2 regions of the Lactobacillus helveticus genome follow, and region 2 is predicted to be linked to the other one. Evidence: predicted binding sites of a transcription regulator. Region 2 holds the regulator's gene; the other holds the start of a gene.

Region 1 (8,639 bases), 130 kb from region 2:
TTATCCTTCTCAAGTTCAAGCTTCAGCAACTTCTGTAGCTGCTAGAGAATTAGGTATTGATGTTGCGAGTTATCAAAGTGCCGATTTAATAGCTCATGCAAAAGCTGGATCCCAATTTGCAATAGTTAAAGTTAGCGAAGGTACTAGCTACAGAAATCCTAAAGCCGCTACTCAAATAAAATCGGCTATTGCTATTGATATGATGCCTATAGGCTATCATTTTGCTACTTTTAGTTCAAACGCTTCCTTGGCTAAAAGCGAAGCTAAATATGCTGTCTCATCTGCTAAAGCTTTAGGTCTACCTAAGGGATCATATCTAGCATGTGATTATGAAACTGGCAGCGGTAATATATTACTAATGGTAAGAATGTTACTGCTAAAGCCATTCTGGCTTTTATGGATGAAATTAAGACAGCTGGATATCAACCTCTTCTTTATGCTAGTTCTTCTGTATTACAAAATAATATTAATACACCTTCTATTGTCAAAAAATATCCTAATTCTTTATGGGTAGCAGCATATGCTATATCTGGACGAGTAGATAAACCTAATTTTAAATACTTCCCTTCAATGGACGGCCAATGGACGGCGTAGCTATATGGCAATATACTGATAATTGGAAAGGTACGTCCACTGATGGCAATGTAACTATACTCCCATTATCTATTTCAGGCTCTGCAGTCTCACAAGCACCATCTAATTCTAAATACTAAGCACACTGGTACAATAATGTACAAGTCTTATGTATATGATGGTAACGGCAAACGTACAGGAGAAGTTTATAAAGCTTATGTATCAATTACCTGCTATGGTGGCAAAACTAAATTAAGCAACGGTAAATCAGCCGTTAAAATTGGCGACAATAAATACATCATGGCAAGTAATATCTTAGGCAGCTCACGCACATTTAAAGCTGATGCTGATGTTTACCAAAGTAATGGATCACTTAGCAAGGATCGCCTATTAAGACATATGGGCCAAAGCATTACATTAACAATGAAGCTTACTATAGAGTCGGTAAAAATGCATATGTAAAGGCTAATACTTTTAAATAATCCTAAGAAGACTAGGCAAGAATTGCTTAGTCTTTTTTATTAGATAGCAATTGGCATTAATTTAGTATATTATTTTTGAAATTTTGAGCTTCTTGCTTAGATAATATATACAGACATGGAGGTAAAAAAGATGAGAGTCACTAAATTAGTTATTGGAATTTTAATGATTGTTTTATCAATATGACTATTTTTAGATGGTCTATTAGGTCAATTACTAGGTATATACGCAACTAAAAGTATTTTTGGTGGTATTTCAGAAATAGTCATAGCTGGTTTATTTATCGGTGCCGGAATTGTCTATATTTGTTTAGAGAAAAGCCCGTATTTAGGTGATGATATAACTGGTCTGATTTTGATGATTATCGCAGGAATCTTAGGAATATTCGGTGGATTTATATATGCTTGGATGTTTTTATATGTGGCCATTGCATTAATTATCGGATTTGGATTTTATATTTGGCATCGTATAAATTAAATATAGACATTTTATATGTAAGATAATGAATTGATTGTCAAAAGTGATGATCAATTCATTTTTTGTTTTTAATAAAAAATAGCTATATTCACGAATACCCTACTTAATGATAACTTAATCCCTCTTGCATCCCTCAAGCACAAATGTGATAAAATTAAATTCATCAATATTAAGTAATAAATTGAGGGGTTAATAAAACACATGCATAAAAAGAAGCTTGTTTCATTGCTAAGCTTAGGTGCTTTAGCAATAACTTTACTTTCTGGTTGTAGTAATATTGAAAATTGGGAATTATCAATGCGTTCTAAGATTGGCGCTTTACCATTAACGGTCTCTACTTACGATTCTAATGGACAAAAGATCGATCAAATCAAGGCTAAATCCGTTGATATTCATACAGATAAAAAGATGTCTCAAAAAGATAGTAGCGGCAATGAAAAATCTAGCGTAATTGATGTCGATTATGGCCACAACAGAATGATTCACGTAGGCTCTACTCTTATTGCATATGAAGGGTTAAAGAACTACGAAGATGAGTTTAATAAGCACGTAAACATTAATGATCAAAATAAAGCTGTTCCTTTACTAAATACTATGTATCAAAACTTTAAAAATGACTGGAATGGGGATGCTAAAGTAGTTATGATTAGAAGTCAGCTAGGGATGCCTATTGCAGTTTTCACTGGTAAAAACGTTTCTATTCATAAAAGTGACATGAAAAATGCTACCCAGTTCGTAATCGATGGTCATCGTTTAGTAGCTTACAGAGCAGACTATACTATTTATCCGATAGCCAGTTTAAAGAAGTAATCCAGTATTCAAAAAGACGCCTCACTACACTGAGACGTCTTTTATTTAGCCTAATTTATCTAAGAAATCTAAAGCTTCTTGTCTATTTTTGAAACGATAAACCGTTATATTAGGACGATCTTTCAAGATCCTAACAATATTAGGCTTTTGTATTTTAGGAAAAAGCCTAATATAATTCATAAACTCTTTATCTTCTTGCTCTTCAATCCAGGGCATATCAGGTCGTTTCTCTTTCCCCATCTTTGACGAACACCACTTAAACAAGTATCTACACTATAATCTAAAAAGAATACAGTATCACATGCATTAAGTCGCTCATTAAATAAAGAATCACTGTAGTTACCATCCATTATCCAAGCATCAGCTTGCCTCTTTAACTTAACTTGGCTTAAAAATTCTTCTTTGGATACTGTAGTTTTATCAGATCTCCAAGAAAGTTAATCTAGATATATAATTGGCAAATTGATCTTCTTTTGAAGTCTTCTAGAAAATGTGCTCTTCCCAGCTCCAGGCGAACCAATAACCAGTATCTTTTTCATTATGCTTTATTCCTTAATTAAGGTATTAAATTTTTCATTAGTGGCTACAATATCACCCATAACTTGGTTAACCCAATCATTGAGCTTATCGTTATCATAATTTTCAAGGCCGCCTTCAGTATCTCCAATGTCCGCAATACCATTATTAAAATCTGCCATTTCGGTGATTAATCTTTCTGCAAAGTCCTTAGTGGTCCCTGCAAAATTATCCGCAAAAGTATCTACATTGCCATAAGCATTAGTAATATCACCAAAAGTCTGTACCATTTTGCCAAAGGTATCATCTAAGTTGTTAACATCTTCTTGAGTTGGCACTGTTAACTCTTCATTTTCATTATTAAGCTGTTCATCTAAGCGAACACCAATATCGTTTAAAACTAAATGTCCATCATACAAGCGATTTAATAATTTAATACCACTTGGATTTTTAGCTTGTAAATTTACATCAATTTCTTCTGTCATAATTTTCCCTCGTCTTATATAATTCTATTGTTTTTATTGTACAATTTTTATACGTGAAATTACAAAAAAATATTTCAATCTAAGTTAATGTTAAATAAAAATATTTTTTAATAATTTGCCATTAAGACTTGGAAACTGTCAAATTTTTTGTGTAAATAGATCTTTCTCATAGATTGATTTTTTATTCTTTATTTAATCAAAGTAAGATTCTAAGGTGTCCTGAACCTGACCAAAGCCTTTGTGAATTCGGTTGAAGTAGCGGTCATTGTAACTCATTGCTTGAATGCCAATAAAAGTATCAAGCGACTGTTCAGTCGGAAACTCTGCTTTAGGCTTAGCCTTGCGCTTAATGACGCTGTTAAAAGATTCAATCATGTTGGTAGAGTAAATTGAAGCTCTGATCTGCTTAGGATAATTATAGAAGACCAGCAGGTCCGGCTCGATGTCTTTCAGGTTTCTTATGACATGATTATAACTCTTGTCCCATTTGGCATAGAAGGCATGCAATACATCAACAGCAGCTGCTTTATTGGCTTGCTGGTGAATCTGCTTGAATTCGTTCATAATTGCCTCGCGATCCTCCACGCGTACTTTAGCGCAGATATTACGCATGACATGAACCAAGCAACGCTGGAAATGAGCTTTAGGATAAGTTTGCATTAGTGCAGTTTTCATACCCACAACACCATCTGATAAAAATAATTCAACTTGTTTAAGGCCTCTGCTTTTCATATTTTGAAGCAACTCCGTCCAGACTTCAATGTTTTCATTGGGCGCAATGCAGTAGTCGATAACTTCCTTTTGGCCATTAGGTTTGATGCCAATGGCAATATAGACAGCTTCACGTTCAAAAGTTTCTCGGCGCAGAGGAACGTAGGTAGCGTCTAGATAAACGCAGAAGAACTTATCGCTAAGCTTACGCTTGTGATAGGCCTCTACCTTGGGGATCATCTGCTTAGAAATATTGGATACTTGAGCGGGGCTGTAATGGCTGCCATACATTTTTTCAATCAAATCAGCTATCTCTCTGGTAGTTACACCTTTAGAGTAAAGCTTGATGATCATGTTTTCCAAGACATCGGAGTGCTGCTTGTAGTCAGGCAGCGTGTGCTGATGAAACAGGCCGTTGCGGTCTCGTGGCACCTGGATTTCAATTTTGCCAAACTGCGTATCCACCTTGCGAAAGTAGGCACCGTTCCTAGAATTGCCGGTATTCCAGCCGTCTCTTGCATAAGGATTATAACCTAAAAAGGCAGTTAATTCAGCTTCTAACAAGTCATTAACTGCTTGTTGTAATTCTTTACGCAATAAATCATTAATTTTGTCTTGATTGAATAGAGCTTGAGCCATATTTTTGGTAAAATCATTCATGAAGGAGTTCTTCTTTCTGTATGTGTTTTTTGTTCAAACCAATCATACGAGAAAGGAACTCCTTTTTCTAATATTTTAAGAAATTAATTTAAGGAATCATTCATCCTTACACAAACTATTTTACAGTCTCAAGACTTGATCATTAGATATAATCATCTTAAAATAAATACTTGAAAGGTAAGTTGTACCATACAAACAACATTGTCTAATAATATAGATCATTTTGCTTGATGTTAAATGCCTACGTTATATAGATATTAAAATCAAAGTTACTATAACTGGAATGCTCAGGTGTTGCTACCGGCATTGCTAGTATTCCAGTTATAGTGACGTGATTCTTCTATTCTTTAATTATCTACAAACAGTTTTTACATTAATACTATAGATATTAGTGTTGAATTGGGAGTAATAATTAAAGATAGAAGCTTTTTGTTCACCTATCTTGTAAAAGATAGGTGTTTTTTATTGCTCTTTTTCTATGATATAATTATTTAAACGTTTGTTCGAATAAGGAGAAACTATGGAATCTACTAAGTATCTTAGTTTAATCAAAACTGAATTAGATAATATGCCGGACTTTGTTAAACAATATAATTTGGGCACTAATCATTCCTTGACAACTACTTATCAATACTTAACTGAAATACGCAGATTTTTTGATTGGTTGCGTCAAGAAGGTATTTCTTCTGCTCAAGATAATCAACATATTTTGCCAGATACTTTAGCCAATTTGCGTCGAAATGATATCATGCTTTATATTGATAACTTAGGGCATACTAAGAATAAACAGGGTCATTTAAACTCCCCCACTACTATCAATCGTTCAATCAATGCCTTACGCTCTTTATTTAAATTTTTAACTATTACAGCAGACAATAATAATGGAAAGTCCTATTTTGAACGAAATGTGATGCTTAAAATTGAATCTTTAAATGACACAAAGACATTAAATTATCGAGCTCACGTTTTAGAATCACATATGTACACCGGAAATCTTAAATTCGAATTTCTTAAATTTATTGCTCATGATTATGAGAATAAATGCAATAAACAGGCTAAACCAGGTTTTAAAAAGAATAAAGAACGTGATATGGCCATTATCGCTCTAATCTTAGGAACAGGAATTAGAGTCTCAGAATGTGCCGGCGTGGATATGCAGGATTTGAATATTAAAGATGCTATATTAGACGTTACCCGTAAAGGTGGCCAAAAAGATAGTGTCCCTATTGCAGAATGGACATTAGATTATATAAAAAAGTATAAAAAAATTCGAGCTGAGCGCTATATGGCCGATCCTAAGCAGACCGCTTTCTTTTTAACTAGATGGCATAACCAAACCAAACGAATGACTACTAATGCAATTGAAAAAATGGTTAACAAATATTCGGCAAGTTTTGGTCATCCTCTTACACCTCATAAATTGCGCCATACACTAGCATCTGAACTTTATGCCGTCACTAAAGATCAGGTTTTAGTAGCACAGCAATTAGGTCAAAAAGGAACTACTGCCACAGATTTATACACTCACGTAGATCAAAAAAAGCAACGAGCAGCATTAAATGTCATTTCTAATGAACAACAAAATGCAAATGAATCTAAATAATAACTAAAAGCACCAATTTTTATACGAACTGGTGCTTTTTATTTTATGACATTGTTAATAATAAAATGGTTATTGCTATTTGAAACGGCTTTAATAGTATTTTTATTATTAAGCTTATTTTATTATCTATAATATTTTTTGCTATTGCAAGTACATAATAAAAAAGCCACTGTTTGCTTTTTAACTTAACAGTGCCTTTTTCTTATTTAGTTAAATCTAATTTATCAATGTCTATCATCCATGCAATTGCAATAGATTTTTCACCTAAGTGTGTAGCAATCACTGGACTAAACTCAGCTACATCAACAGGCTTATCTGGGAAGTTAGTATTAATGAACTGTTTTATATCCTCTGCTTGTTTAAGATCATTAGAATGAAATACAAATAATCGTAATTTATCTTTATAAGGCAATTCTGCAGTTTTTTCCAAAGTAAGTTTCTTAACTTTAGCAACAGCACGTTTCAAAGATCTGATTTTCTCAAAAGCAACGATTTTACCATCACTATTAAATGTTAATAATGGCTTTATTTGCAACATTGTACCAATAAATGCACCTGCATTGCTTAAACGTCCACCCCTGCTTAGATTCTTAAGATCATCAACTACAAAATATTCATCAATTGTCTTACGAACCTCATCTAATTTCTTTAAAACAGCTTCTGGTTCCATGCCATTTTTTATCATTCTAGCAGCAGCTAACACCAAATAACCTTGTAATCTAACGGTCATTTTAGAATCATAGGGATACAAATTATATTCCGGATTATTATGTGCCATATTTACCATGTTTTGATAAAATCCAGAAATACCACTTGATAAAGTAATAGCAATAATGGCTTCATATCCTTCTCCATGAAGCTTATTGCATAATTCAATCATTTGACCCATGCTTGGTTGCGAAGTCTTAGGAAAAGCTGCGCCTTGCTTTTGTTTTTCAAAAAGCTCCGCAGAGGTAATGTTAACTCCTTCTAAGTATTCCTTGTCGCCAACGATGACGGGAATCGGAACCACATTAATATTATTGTCCTTAACTTCTTGGTCAGTTAAGACACTAGTACTGTCAGTAACTAATGCGATTTTCAATTTATTTCCCCTTCCCAATTTCTTTAATTATATAATACAGAAGAATTATAGCATAAAACCAGTAAATACACACCTATTCCAAGCCTTCTAATGATGTAGACGCTTGTGCAACTTGATTAAGTTGCTTGATAAATAAACTTGATGCATCAGAATCTAGATATACAAATAAAAGTTCTTCAATTTTGTTAAGTGTATTTTTAAGTTCTTTGGCTTTCTTTATACCTTCTGCGCTTAAATTTACAATTTTGCTAGAGTCTTTTTCAGAACGTGTAATTTCTATAAGACTTTTAGTCTTCTTTTGCTGAAGCTGACGACTTAAGGTAGATAAAGAAATATTAAGTGCTTTAGCTAATTTCCCCATTACTAAAGCTTTATTATTTGTATCATCAAAAAAAAGCAAAATTCTAGTTTGTGAAATATTTAAACCACATTTGTGATTTATTTCCTTTTTAATTTGATCAGCAATTGTACTAAAAAATAATACATCCATACGCGTGGTGCTAGTTAAATCGTTCTAGACAATAAGCCAAATTATAAGCTAAAATTGCAATTTCTAACCGGCTTTGAAAGCCTATCAGACTACGTGCTCGATTGTTCTCGGCATTGTAATAGGTCAGAAGCGAAAAGTCGCTTTCTATTGTTCTGCGAATAGCCATCAATTGATGATCATTGTGCTTTTTAGCTCCTGTCATATTTTTACGATATGGTGTCCAAAGTTCATAACCCATTTGTTTTAGCTGTTGATGCAGTTCTTTGCCTAAATAGCCTTCGTCGCCAAGAAGATAGTAATTAGATGGATGGGTATTTTCCATCAGTTCAACTGTCTCCCTGGCATCATGAACTGATGCTTTTGTTACTACATAATCAAGAATGTAACCGTCATCGCTAACAATGGCATGAACTTTGAAACCATAAAAGTAAATTTTCTTGGTGGCCTTATAACCAATGTTGGCATAACCGCGAAAAATTTTAGCACGATAGTTGCGAATTGGTTGGCAAACAGGTACCGGAAAGCTGTCAATGATCAAGAACTGTCCATTCAGGTCAACCTTTTTATTCATTTCTTGCCGTATCTGATAAATCAATTGCAATAGCTGACGTGAACGTCGATTAAAACGTGAGTGTGATAAACAATTGAAACATTCACAGAATCTTCTTTGTGATTCAATTCCTGTCTTAGCTTGCCAGATAAGTAAAGCCAAAATCAGACTGTCCGTAGCTTTTACCCGGTTGATGTTTC
Region 2 (8,639 bases):
AGTTGTATCTGGTAAAAATGTGCTTGGACCACCAAAATGCAAGACATTAACATCTGTATTTTTCATGTCAGCATCTACATCAAATACAAAAGGCAAGGCATATGGACCCATGAAGAGCTCTGTTGCATTATCCTTAAATTTATCAAAGTTAGTTAAATCAAGGATCTTTTGTAAATCATTTTGAATTGGGTTTGCCTTTTCAGCATCCCTTTTATCAAAATTCTTCGCAATCTTATACAAGGCAATCGCCTTATCGAAGTCACGAATATCTGGCATCTTTTCCTTACCAGACGCAATATCCGCAAAATCTTTCATCATGCGTTTTTCAATTTTAATATCTAATTCAGTATTTACTCCGGCAGAAGTTTGATCTGCAGGAATTTCTGCTTTAGACAACCATTCGGAATTGACGGCTAAATATAAATTATCTTGTGGCTTAGCGTTTAAATCAGGTTCAGCAACATCCCCTGCACCGCCACGTACAGCTAAATATCTTCTCATATTTGCTCCTTATAGAAATATTCATAATTATTTAATCATTCAAATTCATTATAGCAAAAAGAACGTCTGAGGATTAACCAAACGTTCTTCCGCATTAATTTTCGCCTTCATTTTTTTGCAAGGTATATAAATTGTAATAATAGCCTTTCTTGGCAAGCAGTTCTTCGTGATTACCTCTTTCAACAATTCGACCTTGATCAAGTACAATAATTTGATCAGCATCTGCGATAGTCGAAAGTCGGTGTGCAATTGCCAAAGTCGTACGACCTTTACGGAGTCTCTTTAACCCTTCCTGAATTAAAGTTTCCGTTTCTTTACCTACATTTGCGGTTGCCTCATCTAAAACTAAAATCTTAGGATCTGTTACCAAAGTTCTAGCAAAAGAGATCAATTGCTTTTGACCTTGACTTAATTCTGCACCGCCTTCAATTACCTTGGCGTGATATTTACCAGGCATCTTTTCAATAAATTGATCTGCTTGAACAGTCTCAGCTGCCTTTTTAATCTGATCATCTGTAATTTCTTGATTATACAAACGAATATTAGATGCAATATCACCATAAAACATGAATGGTTCTTGTAAGACCAGGCCTAATTTTTTACGTAATTCTTCTTTAGGATATTTTCTAATATCAACGTCATCAATTAATACTTGCCCTTTTCCAAATTCGTAAAAACGCATCATTACATTAATAATTGAGCTTTTGCCCGAACCGGTGTGTCCCACGATTCCAAGAGTCTCACCCGGATTAACTACAAATGATACATCATGCAAAATCTCATGCTTGCCATCATAAGAAAAGCTAACATGCTTAAATTCAATTTTCCCTCGATTGATAGTTAAACCTGCTTGAGCATCTTGCTGTGGTTCATATTGTTCATCATCTAAAATTCTAAAAATTCTTTTACCTGCGATAATCCCATCTTGGAAAAAGGTCATCTGATCCATCATAGTAGAAATAGGATTAAATAATTGTGAGATATATTGTGAAAATGCATAAACAACACCTGCAGGTACAAAAACTTCTCTTAAAGGAAAGCCAAAATACATTAATGAAACAGCTAATGCAAGCGAATAAAGCAAACTTGTTAAAGGTGAAAGCAATAATGAATTTACCCGGATCATATTAAACCGCGTCTGCATTAAACCACCATTTTCACCTTCAAAATGGTTAGTCATTCGCTTTTCTTGATTAAACTGCTGAATGATTGATACGCCTTCGATTGATTCATTCAGATTCGCATTAATTCTACTTAAACGTTCTCGATAATTACGATAAAGACGGGAACTTTTTTGTGAATAAAGCCAGATCACAAATAGCAAAATAGGTACAAAGACCAATACAATCCAACCCGCAACCACATTAGTAGTAAACATGGCCACTAGCGCAGTTACAACTGAAAATAGACCAATTACTACTGTTGATAAAACAGTTAAGAAATTACTGAGAGTCATCGTATCATTGGTAACTCTAGAAACGATTGAACCAGCTGGTGTTTGATCAAAATAACGCATTCCCAATTGATGCAATTTTCTGTATAAAGCTCGACGTACACTCTCCAATGTTTTTTCCGAACCTAACGCAAAGAAATACTGATATGTAAATTGAATTATTGCTTTAAGAAGCGAACCTATCGCATACAGTAAACCCGCAAACAAAATAATTTGAACTGAGGTACTTTGATGAAGCAAAAAATGATCTAAAAAATACTGCAAACCTCTAGGCAATAAGATATTGATGACACTTACTAAAAATGCACCACATAGAGCAATAATCATTTCAGTTTTGAATTGCTTAACAAACTTCATCAAGCGTTTAAAAATGGTCACTTGTTCTTTAAATGGGACTGCCTTAGCCCAGATTGACTCTTGTTGTTCATCATTCATTTATATCTTCACCTCCATTTTCTTGTCTGCGCCACATTTCTGCATACCAACCGTTTTCAGCTAAAAGCTGTTGGTGATTGCCTCGTTCAACAATTTGCCCATTTTTCAATACTAGAATCAAATCCGCATCCATAACTGAAGTCAAACGATGAGCTGCAATCATAGTCGTCTTATTTTCTCTTTCTTTTCTCAATGCTGACAAAATTTCCGTTTCAGTTTTTGCATCTACAGCTGATAAAGCATCATCTAAAATCAAAATCTGAGTGTCTTTTAATACGGCACGAGCAATTGACATTCTTTGTCGTTGTCCACCAGACAATGATAGTCCATTTTCTCCTACTAGAGTTTGATAGCCCTTAGGCATCTTTAAAACATCTTCATGCAAATCACTCTTTTGTGCTGCCAAAGCAATATCTTCTTGATCCGCATCCTCTGAAGAAAATGCAATGTTTCTTCCAATACTAGTAGAAAATAGGAAATTATTCTGTGGTACATACGAGATTTGACTAAGCAACAATTTTAACGGAATTGTTCGAATATCTTTACCATTCAATGTAATTTGACCATCATACTGATCAAATTCTCTTAACAGCAATTCAATAATTGTTGTCTTTCCTGCGCCGACTCGGCCAACTAAGCCAAGTGTTTGTCCTGGTCTCAATTTAAAATCAATATTCTTCAAAACAGGAATATCTTTTTCATCTGGATATGCAAAGGTCTTTATTTGGTAATCCAAGTCTCCCTGTAAATCTTCCGCGGAAAGCGTGTTATCTGCATGTGCATCCGTAATCAATGGCTTTTCTTGCAAAAGCTTTTCTACACGATCATAACTAGCACTACCACGCTCTAAAATATTGAACAAATAGCCAATGGCAAACATCGGCCAAACCATATTAGAAATATAAGCAATGAATGATACCAATTGTCCAATTGATAAAACATGGTGAGTTACTAGTAAGCCACCATAAATAATTGTGATTACATAAGTAGCTCCAATAATTGCCGTACCTAAGGGATCAAATAATGAATCCCACACAAAAACTTTTTTATTGATTTTAATCGTATCATCGACCATTTTATCGAAAGCAGCTGTATCTTCTTTGCCTTGATCAAATGTCTTTAATACTTTAATCCCAGTAATTGATTCTTGAGTTTTATTATTTAACCGTGAGAATGCTGCTTGTGATTTATCAAATGCATCGTGTAAATGATCACCTAATTTCCAGGCACCAAGAGCCAAAAATGGCAAAGGCAACAATGCAACGATCGTTAATCGCCAATCCACAAAAATAATCATGGCAACCATTGTCGATAAACCCATGACTAATGAGTCAACTAGAGTCAACACGCCATCACCAGCTACATTTTGAATGGCACTCACATCATTGGTGGCATGAGCCATCAAGTCTCCAGTTCGGTGTCTCTGATAAAAAGTTCGATCCATGATCATGAAATGATCAAACAGTTTTGAGCGCATTTGACGTTCAAGCTCAGCAGCTCCACCCCAAATTTGCTTTCGCCAAAAGTAACGCAAAATATAAAGAGTAAAAGCAGCCGCTAAAACGGCAATAATTAATGCAGCATATTTGCTCCAGGAAATGTGACCCTTGTCTAATTGGTCTGCCGTTAAGCCTAAAACTCTCGGAGGAATTAAGTTAGCTAGTGAAGTCAACGCTAAAAAAGTAATTCCAATAATATAGCGCTTCTTTTCCTGTTTAAAAAACCATCCTAATTTGCTAAAAATACCCACTTTTTAACCTAATTTTCCTAAAAAAGTATAAAAAAAGAGTAAAGGAAAAACCTTTACCCTTCAATCCAACAAAAAATCAAATTATTTTTGTTGGTGTTTCATCATGTTCATTACTTGGTGAACCTTCTTGTTAGAAGGCTTTTGTCCCATTTGAGACATCATAGCAACAATCATGTCTTCACTAATTGGAGGATTTTCCTTAAAATATTTCTTCATGTATGCTCTTGCACCATAAAAACCTGCAACAGCGCCGACCAAAAGTGCAATAATAATCAAAAAAATTGCTAAACCTAAATTCATATTAATCCTCCATAACTAACAATAATATCTTACATAAATTTTCATCTTTTTTAAAGACTTAATTAATCTTTTCTAAGACCTTTTTTGCGTTGTGCACGCTTGGCTCTTTCGGAAGTTACTTCTTTGCCATTCTTATCAATAATTACCATATTTTCAACATCTTGCTTAAAGGCAGCTCTGAAGTTGGCAAGGAATTTTTTGTGAAGTTCTTTACGTTCTTGTTCCTCTTCAGGAGTCAAACCTTCCTTTTCTTTCTTATGGTAAAGTTCGTTAATTCGATCTGTTACCTTTTTTTCCTCTTCTTTACTCATTGCATCTTTATTCATATATATTCACCTCGCATTAACAATCTTTAGTCTACAGTATTTTATACAATAAAAAAAGATACTTTTCATAGAACATTCGTTTGAGACTATGCTATTTTTTTGTTAAAATAAGCATAAATAAAATCTTTTTTACAATAACGGAGAAAAATTATGTCTAAGAAAAACAGTGATACCAAACAACTAGAAATTTTACGCTATATTTATGATACTGTCGACCATCGTGGCTTTCCACCAACAGTTCGGGAGATTTGTGCTGCAGTTAAGCTATCTTCTACGTCTACCGTTCACGGGCATTTGGCTCGATTAGAACGCAAAGGCCTTTTAATCAAAGATGCAACTAAACCCCGTGCACTCGAAATTACCGATGAGGGTAAAAAAGAATTAGGCATCAAGCCAAAGAGAATTCCAGTTGTTGGCGTTGTTGCTGCTGGACAACCAATTTTAGCAGTTCAAGACATAGATGAATACTTCCCACTTCCACCAGATCTTGAAAATGATGCTGGTGAACTCTTTATGTTAAAAATTCACGGTGAAAGCATGATCAATGCCGGCATTTTAAACGGCGATAATGTTATCGTCAAAAAACAAAACATCGCTAATAATGGCGAAATCGTAGTAGCTATGACTGCTGAAAATGAAGCCACTGTTAAACGTTTTTATAAAGAAAAAGATCATTACCGTTTGCAACCAGAAAATGATACAATGGCTCCAATTATCTTACCTGAGGTAACTATTTTAGGTAAAGTGGTTGGTCTTTACAGAAACAATATCGATTAGTAATCAAACCTAAGCTAATGGCTTGGGTTTATTTTTTTTGCCAAAATTTTAGTTAATTCATCTTCAAAAACTGGCAGCCATTTTTCTAAATATCCTGCTCGCGTTGGATGAATTTCATCAGCCATGTAAAGAGCTGGTTGGTCTTTAAAATCAGGATTATTATATAAATCCAAGACTTCAATATTCCATTTTTGAGCCAATTGATGTGCTGCTTTTACCATTTGTTCATATAACTTATTTTCAAAATATGGATTAGTATAAATCATAATTGGACAATGCCATGTAGCTTGAGCTTGACTGATGATATACTCCATCGCACCGATGATTGTTTGCGTATCAAAATGGTCATCATCACTAACTTTGCCTAATTTCTGGTTGGTACGTGCATCATTAGTAGAAAGCTGTAAAACCAACATATCAATTGGAGTTTTAAGATTTTCCTTGAAACGAGCAACATAGGAATCACCATGATAACTAGTGTCTTGATCTACTAATGTAGTTCCATTTTCCGCATCTTTAATGGCCGCAATGCCATCTTTTTTCCATAAATAATCAACGAAAGATTCACCTAAAGCCCCGAAGCCAAAAGTTACAGATGAGCCCAAAAATAGAATCTTTTTATTTCTAAGTGGGCTATCAATCGTTTTGACATTATTTAGGCTATATTTGCGACTGTTACCTGGTAAATATGCTAATTCTGTATAGGCTCTTTGATGCAAGGGATGCTCATCTAAGTCCATACGTAATTCATTAAGAGCGATATCGGATAGATCATTATTTTGTCTAATTGGAATTAAAAAAGTTTCGTTACTCATTGTTTTCCCTTTCTTTATCGATATAAGGTTTTATTACTTCCCAATCTTTTACAATATCATCGCTTAATTTACGATTATAAAAAACTGCTGCAGGGTGATATTCCGGAATGACCGTGTACTTCTTTTTTGACCAAACATAGCCATCTTTAGCTGTATTAAGTTCAAGGATTGGTGTGTTTTCAATAACTTTGCCATGTTCAGCCGAAATTTTGTGACCTGGGCCAAGTAATCGTTCTAAGCCAGTGTTTCCTAAAGCAACAATAATCTGAGGATCCGCATAAGATATTTCATAATCAAGAAATGGTGCATGCGCGAGTACTTCTTTTTTAGTTGGTTTACGATTAGGTCTTTTAATTACCTCTTTATTTTCTCGTTTGCTGAAAACTTTTTTCACGCTAAATGGACGGCTACGAACCGCACTAGTGATATAAACCTGATCTCGTGATAAACCAGTTTGCTTCAAGGATTTATCCAGTTCTTTGCCGGCATCACCACTAAATGGGATATTGTTAACAATCTCATTACGTCCTGGTGCTTCACCGACAATCCTTAACAAGGGATGCTTTGGTCCACTACCTGAATTTATTCCTTCCAAGCGCATGCCTTTAGACCGTTCTTTTACTTCCTCTAATAATTTCTTAGGATAATCCATCATCTCACCTGATTTCTTTTTTAATATATTTATTATAATATTAATCAAAAATATTTTACATTTAAAAGAAACATAGTATAATATAATCAATTTAATATAAATTAAAAGCCGCCATTGTGGATAAATGGCGGCTTTCGCTTTAATTCCACACTTAGCATCTATCTTTGTGAAATTCACTTCACAATAGCAATTTATTGATATAATGGCATTTTTATCCCATTTAATCAGACATTGTGATATATTTTTGATGTTACACAGAAGTTTCACCTAGCTGCTTTTCACAATTTGTAAATATAATAACAGTTGTATAAAATTAATATATAAAATTCTTGTAAAAACAAAAAAGCTAGTTCCAAATGGAACTAGCTTCTTCATATCGACGTTATGATTAACGACGTGCTTCAGCAATTCTTGCTGACTTACCGTGACGTTCACGTAAGTAGTAAAGCTTAGCACGACGTACACGACCATGACGCTTAACTTCAACCTTAGCAACACGTGGGTCGTTAACTGGGAAGGTTCTTTCAACACCAACACCTGAAGCAATCTTACGAACAGTGTAAGTAGCACCGATGCCAGTACCCTTCTTCTTAATTACAACACCTTCGAACAACTGAATACGTTCGTGAGTACCTTCAACAACACGTACGTGAACAGTAACAGTATCACCTGCACGGAAAACAGGAATATCGTCACGAATTTGTTCTTTAGTCAATTCTTGAATTAATGGATCCATAATATATTTTTCTCCTTCTTCGGCATTCATTCACGCACCAGCGCCAGCGGAACACCCATAACTTTATTTAATGGCATTTGCCACGAAGAATAGTTTAACAAATCAAGCCAGCTTAATCAAGCTCTGACTTAATTTCTTCAAGCATTTTCTTTTCTTCATTAGTAAGCTGGCGATCTTCTAGCATGTCTGGACGGTGAAGATAAGTAGCCTTAAGTGCTTCTTTATGACGCCACTCGGCTATCTTTTGATGATTTCCACTAGTTAATACTTCAGGTACTTTCTGCCCTTCAAAATCAGCTGGGCGTGTATATTGCGGATATTCTAATAAACCATGTGAGAAACTCTCTTCAACTGGGCTGGCAGCATTACCTAAAATGCCAGGCAAAAGACGTACAGTAGCATCAATCATGCTCATGGTTGGAAGCTCTCCCCCAGTTAACACATAATCACCAATTGAAACAGTCTCATCAGCTAAGTCGTAGACTCTTTGATCAAAGCCTTCATAGTGACCACAAATAAAAGTTAATTCATCTTCTTTGGCCCAATCTTGAGCTATTTGTTCATTAAAAGTCTTTCCCTGAGGGGCAGTGATAATTACCTTGCCAGTAGAAGGTAAAGAATCCAAAGCCTTTTTTATTGGCATAATTTGAAGCACCATGCCAGCACCACCACCATAAGGAGTATCATCAACATGATGATGTACATCTGTTGTGAAATCACGGAAATTAACTAAATTTAGATCCCACTTGCCATCTTCTAGACCATGCCCTAACATTGAGACCTGCAAAGGCGTAAACATATCTGGGAAAAGTGTTAATACATTAATCTTCATCCCGTAACCCCTCCATTAACTCTACATAAACCTTTTTGGCAGCTACATCAACTTTTTTAACG

What was found. Region 2 encodes LexA, which represses DNA repair genes until DNA is damaged. Its sites were predicted from a motif close to CNAACANNTGTTNG; they were not measured.
Region 1: a site for LexA is predicted at 5,205-5,218, ahead of xerS (tyrosine recombinase XerS). Genes of this name have one in related genera too.

What each region holds. Positions count from the first base shown of each region.
Region 1 covers NZ_CP151471.1:487,493-496,131, reverse strand. The annotation lists partial or broken gene AADV52_RS02545 (GH25 family lysozyme) at 1-1,055, shown strand, start outside; partial or broken gene AADV52_RS02540 (hypothetical protein) at 1,186-1,530, shown strand; gene AADV52_RS02535 (DUF5052 family protein) at 1,732-2,340, shown strand; gene AADV52_RS02530 (hypothetical protein) at 2,386-2,580, opposite strand; gene AADV52_RS02525 (hypothetical protein) at 2,886-3,341, opposite strand; gene AADV52_RS02520 (IS256 family transposase) at 3,534-4,712, opposite strand; gene xerS (tyrosine recombinase XerS) at 5,233-6,315, shown strand; gene AADV52_RS02510 (DegV family protein) at 6,518-7,399, opposite strand; gene AADV52_RS02505 (MarR family winged helix-turn-helix transcriptional regulator) at 7,473-7,889, opposite strand; gene AADV52_RS02500 (IS982 family transposase) at 7,900-8,639, opposite strand, start outside.
Region 2 covers NZ_CP151471.1:358,875-367,513, reverse strand. The annotation lists gene AADV52_RS01960 (M13 family metallopeptidase) at 1-501, opposite strand, end outside; gene AADV52_RS01955 (ABC transporter ATP-binding protein) at 596-2,389, opposite strand; gene AADV52_RS01950 (ABC transporter ATP-binding protein) at 2,382-4,139, opposite strand; gene AADV52_RS01945 (YneF family protein) at 4,221-4,439, opposite strand; gene AADV52_RS01940 (DUF896 domain-containing protein) at 4,502-4,765, opposite strand; gene lexA (transcriptional repressor LexA) at 4,916-5,542, shown strand; gene AADV52_RS01930 (SGNH/GDSL hydrolase family protein) at 5,557-6,357, opposite strand; gene AADV52_RS01925 (uracil-DNA glycosylase) at 6,350-7,009, opposite strand; gene rplS (50S ribosomal protein L19) at 7,398-7,745, opposite strand; gene trmD (tRNA (guanosine(37)-N1)-methyltransferase TrmD) at 7,858-8,577, opposite strand; gene rimM (ribosome maturation factor RimM) at 8,567-8,639, opposite strand, start outside.